DNA from 4 places in the Paraclostridium sp. AKS73 genome. Region 3 is predicted to be linked to each of the others. Evidence: riboswitches for the same ligand, from Rfam matches in the RefSeq annotation. Region 3 holds a riboswitch; each other region holds the start of a gene.
What was found. A riboswitch is a leader RNA that binds a small molecule or an ion and turns the genes downstream of it on or off. The one in region 3 is predicted to bind cobalamin.

Region 1 (5,785 bases), on a different contig from region 3:
TCCAATAGAAATGTTAGATTTATCAATAACTAAAAAAGAAAAATTACTTCAAGATGCAAAAACAATGCGCAAACTTTATAGCATCAGTAGATAATATAAGAAATGAGAAAAAATCATTAGAAGAGAAAATAGAAAAATACGAGCAAGCTACAAAGGCTGCATTATTAAAAGAAGATAATGAGAAAGCTCAAGGTTTTGTAAAACAAAAACTAGAAATGCAAGATAAATTAAATCTAACTATAGTTAGAATAGAAGGTCAAGATAAAAAAATACAAGAAATCAAATTTAAAATTGAAGAACTAGAGCTTGAAATATCTAAAATGAAATCTAAAAAACAAGAATTAGCTACTAGACTTGATGTAGCAGAAATAAACAATGAGATTAATGAAACTTTATCAGGATTAAGTGATGATCATGGTATAAATTTAGATGAACTTGAAAAGAAAGTTCAAGAAAAAGAAAGTTATGGTAAAGCACTAGAGACTATGAAAACAAAGAGTGAAGATGATATGCTTGATGAATATATAAATGATTCACCAGTGGTTGATTCTAAAGTTGAAGATGAGCTAGAAAGAATAAAAAGAGAAATGAATAAATAGATATACTACTAAAGGTAGATGGTTAAAAGCTATCTACCTTATTTTTACGCTTAAAGAAATTATATTTAGCTAATATTTGTGGATAACTTATATAATATAGTGATATAAATGTTTTGGTGAAAGTAAAAAATGATATTTTGAGCAACGGACGAAGTCGTCTGAGTAACGGGACACGAGTTTACCGAGTGGGCGTTGACGACATGAAGTGGTTCGCAGACGCAGTCGCTCAGGCGAAGCGAATTTTTATTATTTAATTTGTTAAGTTTTTTTAGGAGGTATAGTATGGACGAAAGAATTTTAAATGAAAAGAAAAAATACGATAAAATGTACACGGATTTAGTATTTGCAGCAAATGATTTAAAGCAAATGTTAAGTAGTGAAGAATTAAGAAAAAGAGTTTTTATAAGAAAGTTAGATGATTTGTCAGGGTATATAGCTTTTTTAAATGATCTAGAAAAGAAGAAAAATGAAGATAAGAATATATTTTCTAAACTATTTAAAAAGAAAAATAATATAGAAGATGAAATACAATCTTACTTAACTAGAGATAAAAGAGAGTCTATAAATAAGTTAGATAAATGTAAAACGTGTAAGTGTATTAATTGCGTAAAGGAGTGTAATTTTAATAGATGTATAAACTGTAGGGAATCAGAATACACGTATGATTGTGATAAGGAAAAATTTGTATTTACAAAATCTACAGATATAGTAACTTTATATAATGGAGATGAAGAATTCAAGTTTGATGTTAAGGGATACTTAATAGAAATACAAGATCAATCATTAAGTAGATATGTATATTTGGTAGATAGTAAAGATAAAGACAATCAACAACTATTAGAGTATTTTAAGTTTAAAGGGGAAGAAAGCTATGATTCAGTAATAGATGGAGAAGATACATCAAATTTAGATAGATTATATAATAAGTTCATAGAAATGGGGTTAAATGTATAATGAACAAATTAAAAAGGAATATAACTCTTTTTTTAACTGTATTTATATTTGCTATAACTTGTGCATTTACTTTTTCAATAGAAAAGTCATATGCAACTTCAAATAAAAATGAAACTTCAAATGTTGAATACCAAGTGGCGAAAGGAAGATCCTCACATAGCTCAAGTCGATCAAGTAGCAGTTTTAAATCGAGCTCAAGTAGCTTTAAGCCGAGTTCAAGTAGCTTTAAACCAAGTTCTAGCACTAGCAAACCAAGCAGTAGTTATACAAAGCCAAAATCAAGTACAACAAAACCAGATTCAGGAAGTTTTAGCACTAAACCAAAGCCTGATACAACAATAAATGAAGGAAGTACTGGAAATAATTCAAATAATAATACGACAAATCCAAAATCAAGCACAACAAAGCCTGATTCGGGAAGTTTTAGTACTAAACCAAATACAAATTCAAAATCAAATGCTAATGACAATACAAATTCTAAAAATAAAAAGAATGATTATGATGATGACTATGGAGGTAGCTCTAGTAGAAGAACATATATACCACAAGCATATGGGCGAGGCTTTTTTGGTTTTGGAGGATATAATCCATTTAGATATATGGGTTATAGAATGGGAATTAGCCCTATGATAATGGATATAGTTATGATTGTAACTGTATTAATTGTATTATACATTATAATAGACTTTATAAGAAGTAGAAAAAATAGATAGAAATTTTATTTTACCAAATTAGAAAATATATAATGAACATTGTTTTATATTGTTGTATAATGGATTATATAACAATTAAATAGTAAGTATTAGGTGTCAATAGACTTAATAGGGAATTAGATGAAAATTCTAAGCTACCCCAGTAACCGTAAAGCTGACGAAATCTAAGTATCCACTGAGAAATTGGGAAGGATTGAGAGTAGAATGAAGCTGAGCCGGGATACCTGCCAATGCTTAAAGGCTAATTATCTTCTGAGGGTTGGATAAAGGCGATTATACACGAATAGATTAAGGCATACTCTCTGAGTATGTCTTTTTAAATTGAAAAACTATGAGTGTAAAATTGTATAAGACGTATACTTTAATTAAGCTTTTATAATTAATTTATTGAAAATTATTTATTTTACAAATAAATCTCAATAAAAGGAATTAGATAAAAAAATAGAATTATATCATTGTTATGTAAAATCAACACGAAAGGAATGAAAAAATGTCAAAATATTTAGCGTATCCATTTTTATATGATAAATCAGATGATTTAAGATGCGATTATGAAATATTTACAGATGAGATATCAAGTACAATAGGACTATTAAGGGCTTTTGTTCAAGATGAAAATTTAAAAAAAGAATTAAGTAAGATAAATGAACTTGTATATCACATGAATGCATCGCTTAGAACATTTGTAAGCTTAACAAATGATGAGTTAAAATGGTTAGAATCTAGAACCGTATTCTATCAAGATGAAATAAAAGGTATTTTTGAGAAGTTTGTTTTGCCTCAAGGCGGAGTCTGTGGTAGTTATGCACATATTATAAGGACAAAATGCAAAGCATTAGTAAGATTATTACATAGATATAAAGAAAATGGAAATGATGTAGATGAATTATTATTTGATTTTGCGAATCTATTGTCTGGGTATTTTTTTGTTCTAGCTATAAAGCTTAATAAAGATGAAGGAATACAAGAAACTGAATTTATAAGTAAAAATTATAAGTAAGGAGAATGAAAATGAAAAAAAGAATTTTAACATTAATAACTACTATTTTAGTGGTTATGCTTGCAGTCGCTGGATGCGGTCAAAAAGAAACAGTAGTAAAAGATAGAGAAGGAAATGATTTTACAGTTCCTAAAAAATTAGAAAGAATAATATCAACAGCTCCATCTAATACAGAAGTGTTAGTTGAATTAGGACTTGCAGATAAATTAGTAGCTGTTGATAAATATTCAGCTGACATACCTGGATTACCTAAAGATATAAAATTAATAGATTTTGCAAATCCGGATGCAGAGGCTATAGTATCTTTAGAGCCAGATATGATTATAGCATCAGGACACAATAAAACTGGAAATAGTGAAGATCCATTTAAAGTAGCTAAAGAGTCTGGTATAAGTGTTGCATATATACCAAGTAGTGATAGTATACAAGGTATATACGATGATATCATGTTTATAGCTGATATAACTGGTACGAAAGAAAAAGGACAAGAGATTGTAGACAATATGAAATCTCAAGTTAATGAAATAGCTAAAATAGGAAAAACAATAAAGGATAAAAAGAAAGTTTACTTTGAAATTGGGCCAGCACCAAATCTATATAGCTTTGGAAATGGAACATTTTTAAATGAGATGATAGAGTTAGTAGGTGGAGAAAATATATTCGCTGATCAAAAAGCTTGGATATCACCTAGTGAGGAATCAGTTATAGAAAAAAATCCAGATGTAATATTAACTAATGTAAATTACGTTCAAGATGCAGTAAAAGATATAAAAGGACGCGAAGGTTGGAAAAATGTAAATGCAGTGAAAAACGGACAAGTATACTTAATTGATACAAACGCGTCATCAAGACCATCTCAAAATGTAGTAAAAGCGCTAAAACAAATGGCAGAGTATATAAATCCAGATGCGTACGCAAAACAAAAATAAAACTTTAGCGATTTTATCAATACCGCTAGTATTTTTTATAATTAGTATTGGAACTTCCATAGGAAGTTCCAATATTCATATATTGGATACTATGAATATAATTTTAAATAAGGTTATAAATTTACCATTAAGAGAAGGGATAGATCCAAAAGATATATCTATAATATGGGCCCTTAGGATACCGAGAGTATTATTAGCTTTTATGGTTGGAGGATGTTTGGCGGTTAGTGGATCGGTAGTCCAGTCAATACTTAAAAATGAATTGGCATCCCCGTACACGCTAGGAGTATCATCAGGAGCCTCTTTAGGAGCTGGATTAGTTATCGTTCTTGGAATATCTATACCATTTCTCGGGCAATTGACATTGCCATTAATAGGTTTTTTATTTGGGTTAATAACTGTATATGGAGTGATAGTTTTTTCTTCTAGAATAGATAAAACTATGGCGAATAATACAATTATACTAGCAGGTATGGTTTTTTCACTTTTTGTAAACGCACTACTTACAACACTTACAGCGCTTTTTAGTGAAGATATAAAAAGTATAAGTCTTTGGCAAATGGGTAGCTTCTCTATGAAGGGATGGTCATATGTGAGAGTTTTAATTCCATTTTTAATTATAGGTATTATTGGAGTTTTAAGATACACAAAAGAAATGGATATATTAACATTTGGAGAAGAACAGGCAAAGGCAGTAGGTGTAGATACAAATAGAGTTAAAAAACATTTATTTATACACTCAGCCATTTTAACTGGAAGTGCAGTAGCATTAAGTGGAACAATCGGTTTTGTAGATTTAATAGCGCCACATATGGTCAGAAGGGTATTTGGATCAAAACATAAATATGTAATACCTATGTCTTTTGTATTTGGAGGATCACTTATGGTAATAACAGACTTAATTGCCAGAACTATTGTATCTCCAGCAGAGCTTCCGGTAGGAGCTATTACAGCAATTATAGGGGCACCATTCTTTGCATATGTGTATTTTAGCAAAGGAAAGAAGTGATGACATGTTAGAAGTAAAAAATCTTTATTGTGGTTATGAAGATATTGATATTATAAAAAATGTTAATTTTAAAGTTGAAAGAGGAAAAAATCTTTGTATAGTAGGTCCAAATGGATGTGGGAAAAGTACGCTTTTGAAATCTATAGCTAATATAATAAATTACAAAGGAAGTATAACTATAGATGGTATGGAAGTTTGTAATTTTTCAAGAAAAAATCTAGCAAAAAAAGTAGGACTTATGAGCCAGATAACTCAAATATATTTCCCGTATACAATATATGAAACTGTAGCACTTGGAAGATATGCACATTCAACAGGAGTATTTAATTCTTTAAGTAAAGAAGATAAAAAAATAGTATTAGATTGTATTGAAAAGGTAGGATTAAGTGATATAAAAGATAAAAGCATAAATGAATTAAGTGGTGGACAGTTACAAAGAGTATTTTTAGCACGAACAATTGCTCAAGATCCAGAAGTTATATTATTAGATGAACCTACTAATCATCTAGACTTAAAATACCAAATTGAGTTGTTAGAACATTTATCTATATGGGCAAAAAATAATAATAAAATTGTTATTG
Region 2 (5,785 bases), on a different contig from region 3:
TAATAAGACCCATAATAACTAATATATATAAAGGCTTTGTTTTCACAAAGCCCTTCTCTTCATTATTTTCATATTTTCTTAAGCTTTTCATTGATTGCATATGTCCATGTCCCTCTTTCTACTTACTTGGATAAATTCCATTTGCAAAAGTTTCTATTCCATCTATAGTTCTTACTCCACTACAATACATTTGTCCTAGTTCTATTGGATAAACTCTATTATTTTTAACTGCATTTAAACTTTGTAATGCTTTGTCATTCATAACTAAGTTTTTAGTTTCTTCAGATTTTTTACTATCATCATCTCTATTCATATATACTACAAATATACTGTCTGGATTTAATTTTACTAAATCTTCTTTACTTAGTGAGTTGCCATCTTCATTTAATAATTTTGCACCTAGTTTAGTTACCATATCTCCACCTAAAGTGCTTTTCCCATATCCACTAATTTTATCATCTAAAAATTCAACTATTAAAGTAGTTTGTTGCTTTTTGCCTTTTTCAGACTCTACAACTTCATTTACTTTTTTATTTATATTATCAACTATCTTTTTAGCTTTATCTTCAACGTTAAATATTTTACCTATATTTAATATATCTTCACATTCATTTTTAATAGTCTTATGCTCTACTGCTCCACTATTTAATGCCATGTATGTATTTGTACCTTTGTCTTGCCAAAAGTCTACTGTTCCTAAAGTTTTATCTGTAAACAAAGAATCCCATCCCACTATAAGGTCTGGTTGTAACATCATAGTATTTTCTTTAGAAGGTGTAAATTCATCTAAATACTTAACCTTTTTAAAGGCTTCTTGATATTCATCTTTAACCTTATGATCTAACCCGGCTGCAGCAACTATATTATCTTCTAACCCTAGTGCTAGCATAGTTTCTATAGAGTCTTGATAAACTGCCAGCGCCTTTTTAGGTTTTTCTTTTATAGTAACCTTTATTTCTTCTTTGTTACTATTATGCGTAGTAATAGTTACTGGATAGTAATCATCCTTTGTTTCATTTGTTTTTTCTACCTTTATTGTAGTAGTGTCTTCAGTTTTAATTTGAGTTTTACTGCACCCTACAAAGCTTAGCCCTATAACTAAGCTAAGCAAACTTAATTTGATTTTTGATATTTTCATTTTGTCTCTCCCTCCGAAAGTTGGTTTTATCTAGGCAGGTCTCCTGACTTATACATCATCCTAATCTTTACCTTCCCAAAGAAATTCTTCAGTGGCTAAAAAAAGACTCGTCCGTAATTACAGTAGCGGGGGCTGTTGATGATTTCCACATCATTCCCTATTAATTAATAAAAACCTAGTATTTATATTTATAATGTTACCATAATCCGATTCATTTTTCTATAAATTGCAAAATTTCGACATCTTATTTTTTAATCTATATCAATTTCTTACTTTACTTGCATTATTTAATTAGACCTTTAAGTGTAAAAACCATTAATATTTAAGTTTTTTAACATAAAAAAAACTCGCTTTCACAGTTTATACTATAAAGGCGAGTTTTTATATTAAGCTAATTCTAAAGCTATATTCATCATTCTTGTAAATGCAGTTTGTCTTTCCATAGCAGTAGTTGCTTCTCCTTTGAAAGGACAATCAGAAATTGTTAATATACAAAGAGCATTAACTCCAGCTCTTGCAGCGTTCATATAAAGTGCAGCTGATTCCATTTCTACAGCTAACACTCCCATTTTAGTCCATTTTGCTAAAGAATCTAATCCTTCATCTCCATAGAATACATCACTGCATAGTATGTTTCCAACTTTAGGCTCAACGCCTTGACTTTTTGCAACATCTACAGCTTTGCTAAGTAACTCATAGCTTGCTACTGGTGCAAATGTCCCTGGTAAGTTGTATTGAGATGCATAATTAGAATCTGTACAAGAACCCATACCTATTACTATATCATGCATTTTTAAATCTTCATGTAAAGCTCCTGCAGAACCTATTCTTATAAGATTTTTAACTCCATAAAAATGTATTAATTCATATGTATATATTCCTATTGATGGACATCCCATACCTGTACCTTGTACTGATATTTTTTTGCCATTATAGTATCCAGTGTAACCATTCATACCTCTTACAGTGTTGTATTGAACAACGTCTTCTAAGAAAGTTTCTGCTATAAATTTAGCTCTTAAAGGATCTCCTGGTAATAATACTGTTTCTGCTATATCTCCTAATTTACCGCTATTGTGTGGTGTTGGTGCTCCCATTGCCATAATTTCATTCTCCTTTAACTATCATTAATATTATTTAAACTTAATTATAATCTTATTTAATATCAATAATTATATATACAACTTAAAATTTAAATACTATTTCTTATAACATATATGTACTTGTATATATTGATATCTTATTTAGTCTACACTCTTTATCTTTTAGCATACACTATATTATATGTATATATTACAATTTTTTATTCACTAGTACAATACTTTCTGCCAATTTTTATAATTTTTAAAATTTAATTACATTTATAGTTTAATTAACATAAAAGCTTTATCAATTTTAATATATCGATAAAGCTTTTTATTTAAAGTTTTATATTATGCAAATTTCTTATTACTAGATTTTATAACCTGTTGAGCGATATTAGCAGAATGATCCGATACTCTTTCTAGATTACTAATTAAATCTAAGAATATAACTCCAGAATCTACACTGCAAGAACTTGCATTTAATCTTCTCATATGATTTGCTCTACAGCTTTTTTCCATCATATCAACTTGTTCTTCCATTTTTATTACTCTACAAGCTAAATCCACATCTGACTTTTCTAAACTTTCAAGAGCTAAACTGTATGTGTCTATAACTTTTTGATATAAGTCTTTAAGTTCAACAGACCCATCTTTAGATAAACTTAAATTATTGTCTATAACAGTAGTTGCAAGCTCTGCTATGTTTTCTGCATGATCCCCAACTCTTTCTATATCATTTACAGTATTAAACAATAAATCTACACTCTCTCTTGAATTGTCATTTAATGAAGTTTTAGATAATTTTAATAAATAATTCAGTATACTTTTTTGTAAAATATTTATTAGCTTTTCATTACTAAAAGATTCATCTACTTTTTCTTTTGATTTATTTAAAAACCCTTCCATTGCATTGTCTAAGCTTTCTTTGGCTTTTTCACCCATTCTTAAAGTCTCTTTTATCGTATTTGATAATGCTATAGATGGAGTTTCCATCATCCTGTCATCTATGTAATGAACAGTTTTTTTGCTATTTATCTCTTCTTCTCTTTCTGGCATAAGCTTCATAGTAAGCTTTACTATATATTTAGAGAAAGGAAGCAGTAATATAACATTTGTTATATTAAATAATGTATGAGCATTTGCAATTTGTCTACTTACATCATCTGGATTTAAATTTTGAACTATCATAGTTATAGGTTTTGTTAAAATTAACATAAATATAATAGTTCCTATTATGTTGAACACTAAGTGCATTAAGGCTGCTCTTCTAGCGTTTATACTAGCCCCTATACTAGATATTAAAGATGTAACACATGTACCTATATTTTCTCCATATAGTATAGGAAGTGCTGCCGTTAAAGGTATTAATCCTTGAGATGCAAGTGCTAATAACATTCCCATAGAAGCACTAGAACTTTGTACTATTGCTGTTATTCCAAATCCTAATAAAATACCCAGAATTGGTCTATTTCCAAAAGCAACTAATGCATCAGTAAATCCTTGAAATTCTGATAATGGTTTTACTGCATTTTTCATAAAATCCATTCCAGTAAATAATATACCGAAACCTATTAAAATTTCTGCTATTGTTTTTGTTTTTTGATTTTTTGAAAATAAATACATTACTATACCTATACCTAATGCTAAAGGTGCTATTCCAACTAAATCAAGAGATACAAGCTGTGCTGTTATAGTTGTTCCTATATTAGCCCCCATTATAACTCCTATAGCTTGAGGTAATGTCATGATTCCTGCATTAACAAATCCAACTACCATAACCGTAGTTGCACTACTACTTTGTATAATTGCTGTTACTAGAGCTCCTACTAAAACTCCCATTAATACATTACTAGTTAAAAGTCCAATTATTCTTTTTAATTTTTCTCCTGCTGATTTCTGAAGACCATCTGCCATAAGATTCATACCATATAAGAATAGTCCCAGTCCTCCCATCAAGTTTATTGCTATTTCCACTAATAATTTCCTCCTTAAAAATCAAACGTGTTTTTCTGTTTTTTCATTAATTTGATTTTAACAAATATTTTGTCAATTTAAGTTAAGCCAATGTTAAAAAACTCTCTTTTTTGTTAAGTTGTTGTTAATTATTAAATCGAGATTAAGCTTTAGTTAAAAACCAAACTTTTTCGTTAATTTTTTGTTAATTATATTTATATATAAAATAGAATATGATCATATACCTATTTTATATGCATTATTTAATTAGTATTATTTATATTAAACGCTTAAGGTTGCAACGATTATAGCTTTTATTGTATGCATTATATTTTCACTTTGATTAAATACAACAGAGTAATTAGATTCAAAAACTTCATCTGTGACTTCCATTTCTTTTATTCCAAAATCTTCATAAATATCTCTTCCGAATTTAGTTTCTAAATTATGAAAAGCAGGTAAACAGTGCATAAATATCACATTCTTACTACAATTATTCATAAGTTCTATACTAACTTTGTAATTTGTTAGCTTTTCTATCTTATCTTTTGAAATATCATTTGATTCTAGTATAGATTTCCATGGAGAAGTGTAAATTACATCTGCACCTTTCGTTCCTTCTTGAATATTTTCAGTTAAATTTATGTTAGATTTATTTTTTACTTATATTTTTACATTTATTAACCAATGATTTATCAGGATATAGATCACTTGGCGCACATATAGTAAAATTAATTCCCATCTTTGCGCATACTATCATAAAGGAATTCACTACATTATTTTTTGCATCTCCAACAAATGTAATATTAGTTCCTTTTAAATGTCCTAACTTTTCTTCTATAGTTAATAAATCTGCTAAAACTTGAGTGGGATGATGCTGATTTGTCATCGCATTCCATACAGGAATTTCAGCAAATTCATTTAATTTATTTAAATTATTTTGAGTTCCTCCAAAGTAAGCTATCCCATCATATATTTTCCCAAATATTCTAGCAAAATCTTTTATAGATTCCTTTTTATCAACTTGTAGTTCATTGCCACCTATATATGTTACTCCTATTCCCAAATCCTTAGCAGCAACATCGAATGTACATCTTGTCTTAATTGAATCTTTTTCAAATATAAGTGCAATATTTTTAGTATCTAATTTTTTGTGAGATCTATCTAACTTTTTAGCTATTTTATAAAGCTTTGCTAGGTCTAATAGGTATCTTATTTCTTCTTCTGTATAATCTAATAAAGTCAAAAATGATTTCCCCTTTAGATCTATAGTCAATTTAATCCCCCCCTAATAATTATCGTCTATTTATTTTACTATTTTCTTTATTTATATGTGCTATGTTAAACATAAAAATAAAGAAAGAATACACAGAAACCTTGATGTATTCTTTCCTTGTTTTATCTTTATTCAAATTTTTGATTTATTGTATTTGGCTGATCAGGTCCTGCTCCTGCTCTATAGTAAGTAGTTTTATTTCCATACTTATCTATTTCGGTTACTTTTTCTCTATCTGTATTAGTGTTTTCACTTTCCATATATAGCATTTCTTTGAATATGCCTCTTACACTATTTAAAAATGAATTATTTTTCAAAATAAGCACCTCCAGT
Region 3 (5,785 bases):
GTTGCTATATATGCTGTTGAATTTTCTCTACCTATACATAAACTTTCTGCAAAACTACTTTTCCAGATCTAGATCCACCAGTAACTAAAATTAACTTACTCATAAATTTCACCTTCTTATTTTCCTATGTCTACTTCATCAGTTGTTGCCATATTTTTATATGCATAATTTGCAGCTTCTATAATATTGAAGGCTAATGCTGAACCACTTCCTTCACCTAATCTCATATCCATATTAAGCATAGGATTTAACTTTAATATTTCTAAAGCCTTAGCTGCCCCTGCTTCTGCTGATGTATGTGATGCTATCATGTACTCTTTAACCATAGGATTTATAGTGTATGCTATTAAAGCTGCTGCATATGATATAAATCCATCAATAACTATTGGAGTTCTATTAGCCGCACAAGCTAAAATCACGCCTGCCATTCCCCCTATTTCAAAACCTCCAACTTTAGATAATATATCAACTCCATCTAATTTATCTGGTTTATTTAATTCAATTGCTTTTCTTATCGTGTTAGCTTTATGAGCTACTCTATCTTTTTTAAGTCCTGCTCCTATTCCCGTAACATCTATAGGATCACAATCAGCTATAACAGAAACTATAGCGCTACTTGGAGTAGTATTACAAATTCCCATTTCTCCTATTCCTATAAGGTTATATCCTTTTTCTATACTCTCATTTGCTACTTTTATACCTATTTCTAAACATCTAATAGCTTCTTCCCTAGTCATAGCCGGACCTTTTGCCATATTAGAAGTTCCTTTTCTAATCTTATAATCTATAACTCCATCTAATTTTTCATCTGTATTTATTCCTAAGTCAATTGCAACAACATCAGAATTTACAAATTTAGATATAGCTCCTACTCCACATACCCCTTTAGTAAAGTTCGGAAATTGAAGTCTCGTTATTTTCTGAGGGTCTGGTGCTACACCTTCTTCATATACTCCATGATCTCCTGCAAAAGCAATCACTATTTTTTTATCTGTATCAAAATATTTTTTTTCAGTTATTCCTGCTATTTGTATACATATATCTTCTAATTTTCCTAAGCTCCCCACAGGTTTAATTAATTTATCTAATCTATCTTTCGCTGCATTCATATGTAATTCACTTAATGGCTTTATGTTGTTTATCGTCTGTTCTAAAGTTTTCATGACTACCTCCTTAAATTACAATAAAAAAAGACTTAACTCAAGAGTTAAGTCTTTAAATATGTCATAAAAATATTTTAAGATTTAAATTCTTCACCCCGAGAACCTAGTTATATAATATACTAGGCAGGTCTCCTGACTTAGCTTCTTCCTTGCTCTAACCTTCCCGTAATTTTAACAGTGGTAAATAGAGTTCGTCTGCATCACAGTAGCGGGGACTGTAGAGGGATTACACCTCTTTCCCTATTAATCTTAAATGTAAGAACCTATATATATTTAAGTTATTTAATTTTGTTTTATTGATATTATGTATAAAAAATTCGCTTCACTCATGTCGCCAACGACTCCGTCCGTTGCTCAAAATGTCATTTTTTACTTTCACCAAAATATTTGTATCACTACGTTGTATAAGTTATCTACAAACATTTGTTAAGTAAAATTTCCTTAAGCGTAAAAAATCTCCCCACATACAACTAATTCTACATTAGTGTACATAAATCCTTTAATTTTTTCCATTGTAATTATTTACTTATCTATTGAGTATATATAATAATACCATAAAAATGATTAATTAGGTAGAGCACTTTGGAATATATTATAATATACACCTTTTTATTAAATTAACTTATCTATGTGATCCTGACTCAACAACCTGTCCTTTATTTAAGACATAGATTTTATCATTATTCATTATTGCAGATAATCTATGTGCTATAACTATAACATTTTTATTTTTTAATAATTCACTTATATTTTCTAATATAAACTTTTGAGATATATTATCTAGTGCTGATGTTGCTTCAACCTATACACGGACCAATTAAAATTCCTGTATATTATTGAAATGCAATAAGTTCCCCTATACTCATATTTCCTTTTAACCTTGCCTTATTTCTATTAATTTACCATCACTTATAGTAATCATTATATCTGCCATTTTTGCTATTTTTTCATCATGAGTTATCATAACTAAAGTCTGATTAAATTGTTTAACACATCTCTTTAATATATCCATAACTTCGTCACTAGTTTTACTATCTAAATTTCCAGTGGGTTCATCTGCAAATATTATAGATGGTTGATTTGATAAAGCCCTTGCTATTGCAACCCTTTGTTGTTGTCCCCCCGATAGCTCATTTGGAAATTTCTTTATTTGATCTTTTAATCCTAATCTTTCGATAATACTATCAATATACTTTTTATCTACTGGTTTTGAGTCAAGAGATATTGGTAAAATTATATTTTCATATACATTAATAACTGGTATTAGGTTAAAACTTTGGAAAACAAATCCGTATTCTTGTACCCTAATTGTAGATAATTTATCATCATTTAATGTATATATATCCTGATCTCCTAAATATACATTTCCTGATGTAGGTTTGTCCAATCCTGCCATACAATGAAGCAAGGTACTTTTACCACTTCCACTTTCTCCAACAATAGCAGTAAACTTACCACTTTCTATTTCTAAAGTAATACCATCAACAGCGTTTACCACGCTATCTCCTTTTCCATATATCTTTTTTAAATCTTTTGTTTTTATACTTTTTTTCATATATTATCAATTCCTTATTTTATTATAGTTTGTCTATATACAGACTTATTAAAAATATAAATTATTTTAGTATTTATTTATACCCTCACTTATATCTATATTGTCTATTAACTTTGACTTGAAATACCCTATTAAAAAAGCAAATAAAATTGTTATTGACATAAATATAAGAACCTCTTTTGGAGGTATGTATATATCACTCATGTTCAAATTATGTCCTAATTTTGCATGTATTTGTTTACTTTTGGTGAAAAATATAAGCTCATCTATTGAAACTGCAACCCCCGCTAATACACCACCTATAAGGCTATAAACTAAAGCTTCATATATAACTAACTTTTTTAAATATTTCTTTTTAAGCCCTATAGCCCTTAATATAGAAAACTCTCTTATATTGTTATTAATATTTATACTAACTGTTGTATATATATTAAATAATGCAGCTATCAATAGTATAGACCCTATCATCAACCTAGACTTTAAGTAACTATTTGAGTCAGTTGAACTTTTATATTTGTTATTTGGAGTAATAATATTCAAGGAATTATACTTTTTATTTATATTATCTACTAATTTATCTGCTTGTTTATTACCCTCCCCATCTATATTAAAGTTTACTTCCTGTATATAAGTGTCATTTGTTATATTCTTGAATGATTCTAAATTCATGTATATACCCATATTTACAGCGTAATTTTGCATTCCGTTATTATATTGGAATGATTGATCTAGTATAGCATTAACTCTACATTTATATGTTTTGTAACCAAATTCTTTATTATCTTTTTTGTTTAGTACTTTAAACTCAAATATATCTCCTATTTTTAAATTTTTAATAGCATCTTCCATCTTACCGTTATAGATGTTGCTAAATTTATTGCATATTGCAACATCTATAAATTTATTATTTTGTTCATTAATTTTTTGTATATTTCCTTCTTTTACATATTTATTTAATTTATTATAATCATCAACTCCACTTATCAAAGCCATTACTTCTAAATTCTCTTTTTTATTATCTTTTATCCCCTCCATTTTAATATAAGATTTATTTAAATTATCTTTTGATATTGTTACATATCCACATGTATGACTTAATAAATTAAAATCTTTTACTCCTTTAATCTTCTTTATATTTGATGCCTCTTCCATACTTATCTTATCTATGCTCTCATCAACATTTTCATAAGGCTTTATCATGTAACTATATTCATCTTTAAGTCCTACTGAATATTTCTGTGTTTTATTAAAATAGTTTTTCATATTCGTAGATGTACATGATATAAACACAAATCCACTAAATGCAATTATGGCAATTGAAATTATTGACTTAGATTTGCTTCTTAATAAATTGTTTTTTAAAAGTGTTTTTAGAATTTTCTTATTCTTTTTTGCTTTATACTTAACCTTGTCACTTTTATTTATAAGATCCATTGGGTATTTTTTAATGATTTTAATATAGGTAAACATATTGCTATTAATAATGCACCTAAAGTTATTAAAAAAGCTTTACCTACTATAAGATGTGAAATATTTAACTTAACTTTGCTAAAATCACTTATATTAAATAAGTTGGATCCTACAAATATACTCATAGCATATCTTGCAAAAATAATAGAAGAGATAAACCCTATAAATCCACCTATAATAAATAATATACTCATTTGAAATAAATAAAATCTAATAACCTTTTTATTAGACATTCCCACTGTTCTTAAGTCTCCAATTTGATTCATCATTTTACTAAGAATTATATTAAAATAATTAAAAATTGTAAGAGATGCAGTTATTGCTACAAGGATTTTTACCTCTTTTTGATTCTCCTGTTGGAAAGCTCCATATAATCTAAGTGCCGCATCCAAGTATTGATTACTAGATACGTCTGATTGTCCATCTTTTCTAATATCTGTTGTATAGTCAGATGATGGATCGTATTTTTTTCTTATTTCATTAAATTTCTGATCTATATTATGTTCATTAATCCCTTTAACATTATAAATCGTACTATAAGTTATAAATTTATCTGGTATTATATTTTTACTATCTCCAACAAAGCTATCTAGTTCTATATCTTCAAGGTTATAATAGTCTTCAACTTTACTTATAACCCCAACAACCTTATAATTATCTTTTTTACTATAAATTTCATTAGTTTCATCTAATTTATAATTAATTTTATTTACTCCTGAAATACTTTTATTTAAAATATTTTCCTTATCATATTTACCTAATAACTTTGAATCTATAATAATTTCATGTTCATTTTTAGGATATCTTCCTGAAATAAGGTCATAGTTTAAATCCTTTAAATAATTTTTATCAAATGAATATAGTTTACTTTTTAATCCATCTTGTAAAATAAATTCACCTAAATTTTTAACTGTAGATAAATTATAAACTTCATCTACCTTTTTTAATTTTTCTATATTTTCTTTATTATTACTTATAAATGTTCCATCATAATATCCTGCAATTTCTTTAGCCTGGTTTATTTGATTTATAGACATACTATCTCCTATTATGTCTACTCCCAGTATTAATGTGATTGCAACTACTATAGAAGCTATTATAGTAATTGACTCTTTTCTATTTTTTCGTAAATACATTAAGGCTAGCTTTAGCTCAAATAACATTTTTTCTCTCCCTATAAAAAATATTAAATTAAATTGTAATAATTAACTTTCAAAAACTTCCTTTATAGACGAAATAGTATGCTTTTTTAAAGCTACAAATTTAATTGGCTTTAATAAATATCTATATACTCTAAATTCATATCCGTCTTGTAGATAATCTATTACCCCTGTTATAAATATGATTTCACAACTTTTGTCTTTTTCTCTAATTTTTTTGCGACTTCCATACTTATTAACTTTTTCATATGCATCTTCAGGGTAATTATTTATTAAATCCTCCCCACAATCAAATACTATTATTTTAAATTGATTAGTTAATTTACTCAATATAATTTCTAAATTATAATACTTCTTTTTCCCCTTATTTCGCTATATAAATATATTAACACAATATACTCTAATGGTAAATTACACCAATTATTTAATCTTTTATT
Region 4 (5,785 bases), on a different contig from region 3:
GGGTAGATTTAAAACTAGAATCTGAAGTTTCAGACATAGTTAAAGAAGAAGATTGTTTCAATATAAAAATAAAAAACAAAAATGATATAAAAGCTAAATATGTTGTAAATGCAGCTGGAGTTTTTGCTGATAAGATAAACAACATGATAGGTGGAGATGAATATTTTATAATACCTAGAAAAGGAGAATATAAAATATTAGATAAAAGTGAAGGAAAAATTGCTAATCATGTTTTATTCCAATGTCCAACTGAAAAAGGAAAAGGTGTATTGGTTACACAAACTGTACATGGAAATTTATTAGTAGGGCCAAATGCTACTGCTGTAGATGAAAAAGAAGATGTATCTACATCAAAAGAAGGAATTAGTGAAATCGTAAATAGCTCTAAAAAGACTATAGAAAATATTGATTTCAGAAAAACAATAACTAGTTTTGCAGGACTTAGAGCAACTCCAAATACAGGAGACTTTATGATATTTGCATCAAAGAAATGTAAAAACTTTATAAATGTTGGAGGAATAGAATCACCAGGTCTTGCATCAGCACCAGCAGTTGCAAAATATGTTGTAGAAATTCTTAAAGAAGAAGGATTAATGTTAAGTGAAAATAAAAAGTTTGAGTCTAAGAGACATAAGAATAAACCTTTCATAAAAATGACTCAAGAAGAAAAAGAAGAAATTATGAAGAAAGATCCAAGATATAAAAAAATAGTTTGTAGATGCGAAAGTATAACAGAGGGCGAAATTATAGATGCAATAAATTCACTATGTGGAGCTAGAACATTAGATGGAGTCAAAAGAAGAGTAAGACCAGGTATGGGAAGATGCCAAGGTGGATTTTGCGGACCTAAAGTTATAGAAATATTAGCAAAAGAACTTAAAATAGATGTGGAAGATGTTTTAAAAGACTACGAAAACTCTAATACTGTATTAGGAAAATCAAAAGAATTAAGGGGTGAGTTAGTTGAAATATAATGTTGTAGTTGTTGGAGGAGGACCTGCAGGTTTAGGTGCAGCAGTTGAAGCTAAAAGAAATGGTGCAAAAGATGTACTTATAATAGAAAGAGACAGAGAATTAGGTGGGATACTTAATCAATGTATACACAATGGATTTGGATTACATGAGTTTAAAGAAGAATTAACAGGACCAGAGTACGCTCATAAGTTCATAGAAATGGTTAAACAAGAAAATATTGAATACATGCTAGATACAATGGTTTTAAACATAAGTGAAGATAAGACTATAGAAGCTTTAGGTGAAGACGGAATAATAAATATAAAAGCAGATGCTATAGTTTTAGCAATGGGATGTAGAGAAAGAACAAGAGGAGCGATAGATATACCTGGATATAGACCAGCAGGAGTTTACAATGCGGGAGCTGCCCAAAGACTTTCTAATATGGAAGGATATATGGTAGGAAAAGAAATTGTTATATATGGGTCTGGTGATATAGGGCTTATAATGGCAAGACGTATGACATTAGAAGGAGCTAAAGTAAAGGCAGTAGTTGAAATAAACCCACATTCAAGTGGATTAACTAGAAATATTGTTCAATGTTTAGATGACTTTGATATACCTTTAATGTTAAGTACAGGAATAACACATATAGATGGAAAAGAAAGAGTAAAAGGAGTTACAATTAGTAAATTAGATGAAAACAAAAGACCTGTAAAAGGAACAGAAGAATATATAAGTTGTGATACTCTTCTTTTATCTGTTGGACTTATACCTGAGAATGAATTGAGTGTTGAAGCTGGAGTTGTATTAGACAATAAAACTAGTGGCCCTATTGTAAATAATTCTATGTCTACAAATGTAGATGGTGTGTTTGCATGTGGGAATGTTGTCCATGTTCATGACTTAGTTGATTTTGTTACAAAAGAAAGTAAGATAGCTGGAAAGAACGCAGCTCTATATTGTTTAAATAAGTTAAATAAAAATAAAGAAGTAAATACAGTTGCAGACAACGGAATTATATATATAGTTCCTCAAAATATAGATGTTAGTAGCGATGAAGATGTAAATTTATTTATGAGAGTAAGAGAAATTTGTAAAAATAAAAAGTTAGTTGTTAGAAGTAACGATGAAATTATTTTAGAGAAAAAGAGATCTCATATGATACCTTCAGAGATGGAGAATATAAAAATTAGTAAAGATTTATTTAAAGATATTAAAGGTAATATAATAGTTAGTGTAGAGGAGGCATAATTATGAAAAATGTTACTTGTACAGTATGTCCAATGGGATGTTCATTAGTTGTAAGTAAAGTTAATGGAGAATATAAAGTAGAAGGAAACACATGCAAAAGAGGAGCAAAATATGGAGTTGAGGAAGTTACAAATCCAAGAAGAGTTATAACTACTACAGTTAAACTTAGCGGTTCTTACTTAAATTTACTTCCAGTTAAAACTAATGATTCTGTACCTAAAGAGTTAATGTTTGATATTATGAAAGTTTTAGACAAAGTATGTGTATGTGCACCTGTTAATGTGGGAGATATTATAGTTAAAGACATATTAGGAACAGGTGTTGATATTGTAAGTTCTAAGAGTATGGAAAGTATGAATACAAGTGATAAAAATAGTGATCATGAATTAAGAGATTGTATATAATAAAAAATTAATGGACAATAAAAATAACCTTCTTTAGATATCAACATATTTAAAGGAGGTTACTTTTATTGTTAGAATTATTAAAGTGTATAACTTATTTTAGTAATAACTATATAGTTGGTTAAATATACTTAAGTATAAAATAAAAATAAAAATTTTAGAGGAATATAGAAATTTTTATAGAATTATATATAATATATAGAGTATGTGATAAATTATAATTAAATATTAGAGATTATAGGTTTTTTAAAATTAATAGGGAAAGAGGTTAAAATCCTCTGCAGCCCCCGCTACTGTAAAGCTGATGAAACTTTTGGGACCACTGTAAATTTTACGGGAAGGAAAAGGAGTAAAGAGAAGCTAAGCCAGGAGACCTGCCTATAATTGAAAAATTAAGTTCTTCGGGGTGAAGGAAAATAATTGAAAGTATCGTAGTTTAAAATTACTATGTCCACTTTATAATGTTATTAAATCCTAATCCAAAGATTGGGATTTTTTTACGCTTAAGTAAAGTATGCTTACAAAAAACTATAGGTATTCTATAAAATTTAGTTATATTAAAATACTAGGTTTTGGGAGTAAAAATTTTTTGAGCAACGGACGAAGTCGTTGGCGACATGAGCAAAGCGAATTTTTATGTATGCCCTTTAAAACTTAGAATTGATTTAGTCATTTTATCACATGAAACAATAATGTACTAAATAAAAAAGAGAGGGATTTAAAATGAATTATTTAAAATTATCAGTTATAGCAGGGTTACTACTTGTAATCTTAAATCCTGTGACTTCACATGCAATGCACATCATGGAAGGATTCTTACCTATGCAATGGTCTATATTATGGACTGTCGTATTTATACCATTTTTCATATACGGGTTAAAATCAATAAATAAAATAGTAAAAGCTGATCCTAAAAAGAAAGTACTATTAGCTCTAGCAGGTGCATTTGTATTCGTATTATCAGCTTTAAAAATACCATCTTTAACAGGTAGTTGTTCACACCCTACTGGTGTAGGTCTAGGAGCAATATTGTTTGGGCCATCTGTAATGGCAGTAGTTGGAACTATAGCTTTATTATTTCAAGCTATACTTCTTGCACATGGAGGACTTACAACTTTAGGAGCAAATGCTTTTTCTATGGCTATAGTAGGTCCTATAGTATCATTTTTAATATTTAAATTCTGTAAAAAAGAAATATTAGTACAGGAAAAAGTGTATTTTTTCAGCAGCATTAGGAGATTTAGCTACATATACTATAACTGCAACTCAATTAGCATTAGCATTTCCTGATCCAGCAGGAGGTATATTAGGGTCATTAGTAAAATTTTTAGGTGTATTCTTTATAACTCAAATACCTATAGCAATTGCAGAAGGATTATTAACTACATTAGTATACAATTTAATAACACAAAATGAAGAAGGAGTTGTAGAAGATGAGTACAAATTCGAAAGTCAAAACTAGAAATAAAAATATACTATTATTAATTTTAACAGTAATCTTAATAATAACTCCGTTAATATTAAACTCAACTGCTGAATACGGAGGCGCTGATGGAGAAGCAGAATCTTTAATTAGTGAAATAAATCCTAATTATAAACCTTGGTTTAATAGTTTATACGAACCACCTAGTGGTGAGATTGAAAGTTTACTTTTCTCTACTCAAGCAGCTATAGGTGCAGGAATAATTGGATACTTTTTAGGGTATAAAAAAGGAAAAAAAGATAAATGTTAGAAATTGACAACTGTGCATATTTAAATAATATAAAAGATGTAAACCCATTAATAAAACTAGGAATTACATTTATAGGAGTTATAGCTTCTATGCTTACTCAAAATGTAAATATACATATACTTATAATGCTAGTTATGACAGTTTTAATACTATTTATAGCAAGCGTAGATATGAAACTATACATTAAATGTTTGAAAATACCTATGATTTTTTTAATTATAGGTATTGGGTTAAATTTGATTAATATATCATTGAAAATAAAGATTATATATTTAATATAAATATATTAGGATTATATATAGGGACTACTAAATTTGCTGTAAAAAGTTCAGTAAACATATTACTTAGAGCTATGAGTTGTATTATATCAATTTACTTTTTAATACTTACGACTCCATTTAATCAATTAATAATAGTATTAAAAAAACTACATATTCCACATACACTTATAGAATTGATGATTTTAATTTATAGATTTATATTTATATTTATAGAAGAAGCAGAAGAAATATATAAATCACAACAGTTAAAATTTGGATATACGAATTTAAAAACATCTTACAATTCAATGTCATTGCTTATAAAAACATTGTTTTTCAGAATGATGAGAAGATATGAAGATATGAGTACATCTTTAGATATAAAATTGTATGATGGTAAATTTCACGTATAGGAGACTAAAATGTTTAAAGTAGAAAACTTAACATATAAATATGAAAAAAATAATAAAGCATTAGACAATATAAGTTTAGATTTTTCAAATGGGAATATGATTGGAATAATAGGTTCAAATGGGTCAGGGAAGTCAACTTTATTTATGAATTTAATGGGTATATTAAAACCTTCATCAGGAAAAATTCTTTATGAGGGCAAAGAATTAAGTTATAAAAAGAAAGATTTGTATAACTTAAGAAAAGATGTAGGTATAGTATTTCAAGATCCAGATAAGCAGATATTTTATTCAAGAGTATATGATGATATTGCATTTTCTTTAAGAAATATAGGTTTAGAAGAAAGTGAAATTAATAAAAAAGTTTATAGAGCATTGGAATTGGTTAATGCTATAGATTTAATAGATAAACCAGTACATTTTTTAAGTTATGGTCAGAAAAAAAGAGTAGCTATAGCATCTGTTATAGCTATGGAAACCAAGTTGTTTTATTAGATGAGCCAACAGCTGGATTAGACCCAATAAGTACGAAAGCTATTATAAAAATATTAAAAGAATTATGTGAAAAGGGTGTAAAGGTAGTTATATCGAGCCATGATATGGATTTAATATATGACCTTTGCGACTATATATATGTTTTAAATAAAGGTAAGATAACTATTGAAGGAAATTCTAATGAAGTTTTTAAAGATGATTTGAAAATTAAAGAGGCAGGATTAAATAGTCCATGGCTTGTTAAAATACACAAAAACATGAATTTACCTTTATTT

Region 1: it holds a riboswitch for cobalamin, as region 3 does, so the genes downstream of both, LEQ07_RS12805 (ATP:cob(I)alamin adenosyltransferase) here and cobT (nicotinate-nucleotide--dimethylbenzimidazole phosphoribosyltransferase) in region 3, are expected to answer to the same signal.
Region 2: it holds a riboswitch for cobalamin, as region 3 does, so the genes downstream of both, LEQ07_RS17605 (ABC transporter substrate-binding protein) here and cobT (nicotinate-nucleotide--dimethylbenzimidazole phosphoribosyltransferase) in region 3, are expected to answer to the same signal.
Region 4: it holds a riboswitch for cobalamin, as region 3 does, so the genes downstream of both, LEQ07_RS14490 (energy-coupling factor ABC transporter permease) here and cobT (nicotinate-nucleotide--dimethylbenzimidazole phosphoribosyltransferase) in region 3, are expected to answer to the same signal.

The regions. Positions count from the first base shown of each region.
Region 1 covers NZ_JAIXHU010000023.1:46,130-51,914, reverse strand. Annotated here, with positions in the region: gene LEQ07_RS12825 (PspA/IM30 family protein) at 1-94, shown strand, start outside; gene LEQ07_RS12820 (PspA/IM30 family protein) at 54-599, shown strand; gene LEQ07_RS12815 (hypothetical protein) at 882-1,553, shown strand; gene LEQ07_RS12810 (hypothetical protein) at 1,553-2,266, shown strand; cobalamin riboswitch at 2,340-2,512, shown strand; gene LEQ07_RS12805 (ATP:cob(I)alamin adenosyltransferase) at 2,757-3,266, shown strand; gene LEQ07_RS12800 (ABC transporter substrate-binding protein) at 3,278-4,195, shown strand; gene LEQ07_RS12795 (FecCD family ABC transporter permease) at 4,173-5,204, shown strand; gene LEQ07_RS12790 (ABC transporter ATP-binding protein) at 5,176-5,785, shown strand, end outside.
Region 2 covers NZ_JAIXHU010000047.1:15,783-21,567, reverse strand. Annotated here, with positions in the region: partial or broken gene LEQ07_RS17610 (FecCD family ABC transporter permease) at 1-13, opposite strand, end outside; gene LEQ07_RS17605 (ABC transporter substrate-binding protein) at 119-1,138, opposite strand; cobalamin riboswitch at 1,155-1,332, opposite strand; gene deoD (purine-nucleoside phosphorylase) at 1,525-2,235, opposite strand; gene LEQ07_RS17595 (Na/Pi cotransporter family protein) at 2,572-4,197, opposite strand; gene LEQ07_RS22155 (hypothetical protein) at 4,459-4,773, opposite strand; gene LEQ07_RS22150 (hypothetical protein) at 4,829-5,452, opposite strand; gene LEQ07_RS17585 (hypothetical protein) at 5,581-5,769, opposite strand.
Region 3 covers NZ_JAIXHU010000039.1:23,665-29,449, forward strand. Annotated here, with positions in the region: gene cobU (bifunctional adenosylcobinamide kinase/adenosylcobinamide-phosphate guanylyltransferase) at 1-68, opposite strand, end outside; gene cobT (nicotinate-nucleotide--dimethylbenzimidazole phosphoribosyltransferase) at 117-1,163, opposite strand; cobalamin riboswitch at 1,270-1,445, opposite strand; gene LEQ07_RS16405 (ABC transporter ATP-binding protein) at 2,038-2,718, opposite strand; gene LEQ07_RS16410 (ABC transporter permease) at 2,785-4,152, opposite strand; gene LEQ07_RS16415 (ABC transporter permease) at 4,140-5,351, opposite strand; gene LEQ07_RS16420 (hypothetical protein) at 5,394-5,678, opposite strand.
Region 4 covers NZ_JAIXHU010000030.1:7,665-13,449, forward strand. Annotated here, with positions in the region: gene LEQ07_RS14475 (NAD(P)/FAD-dependent oxidoreductase) at 1-974, shown strand, start outside; gene LEQ07_RS14480 (NAD(P)/FAD-dependent oxidoreductase) at 964-2,208, shown strand; gene LEQ07_RS14485 (DUF1667 domain-containing protein) at 2,211-2,612, shown strand; cobalamin riboswitch at 2,835-3,008, shown strand; gene LEQ07_RS14490 (energy-coupling factor ABC transporter permease) at 3,336-3,902, shown strand; gene LEQ07_RS23125 (energy-coupling factor ABC transporter permease) at 3,868-4,074, shown strand; gene LEQ07_RS14495 (energy-coupling factor ABC transporter substrate-binding protein) at 4,046-4,345, shown strand; gene LEQ07_RS14500 (hypothetical protein) at 4,339-4,626, shown strand; gene LEQ07_RS14505 (CbiQ family ECF transporter T component) at 4,644-5,018, shown strand; gene LEQ07_RS20215 (energy-coupling factor ABC transporter ATP-binding protein) at 5,028-5,510, shown strand; gene LEQ07_RS20220 (hypothetical protein) at 5,615-5,785, shown strand, end outside.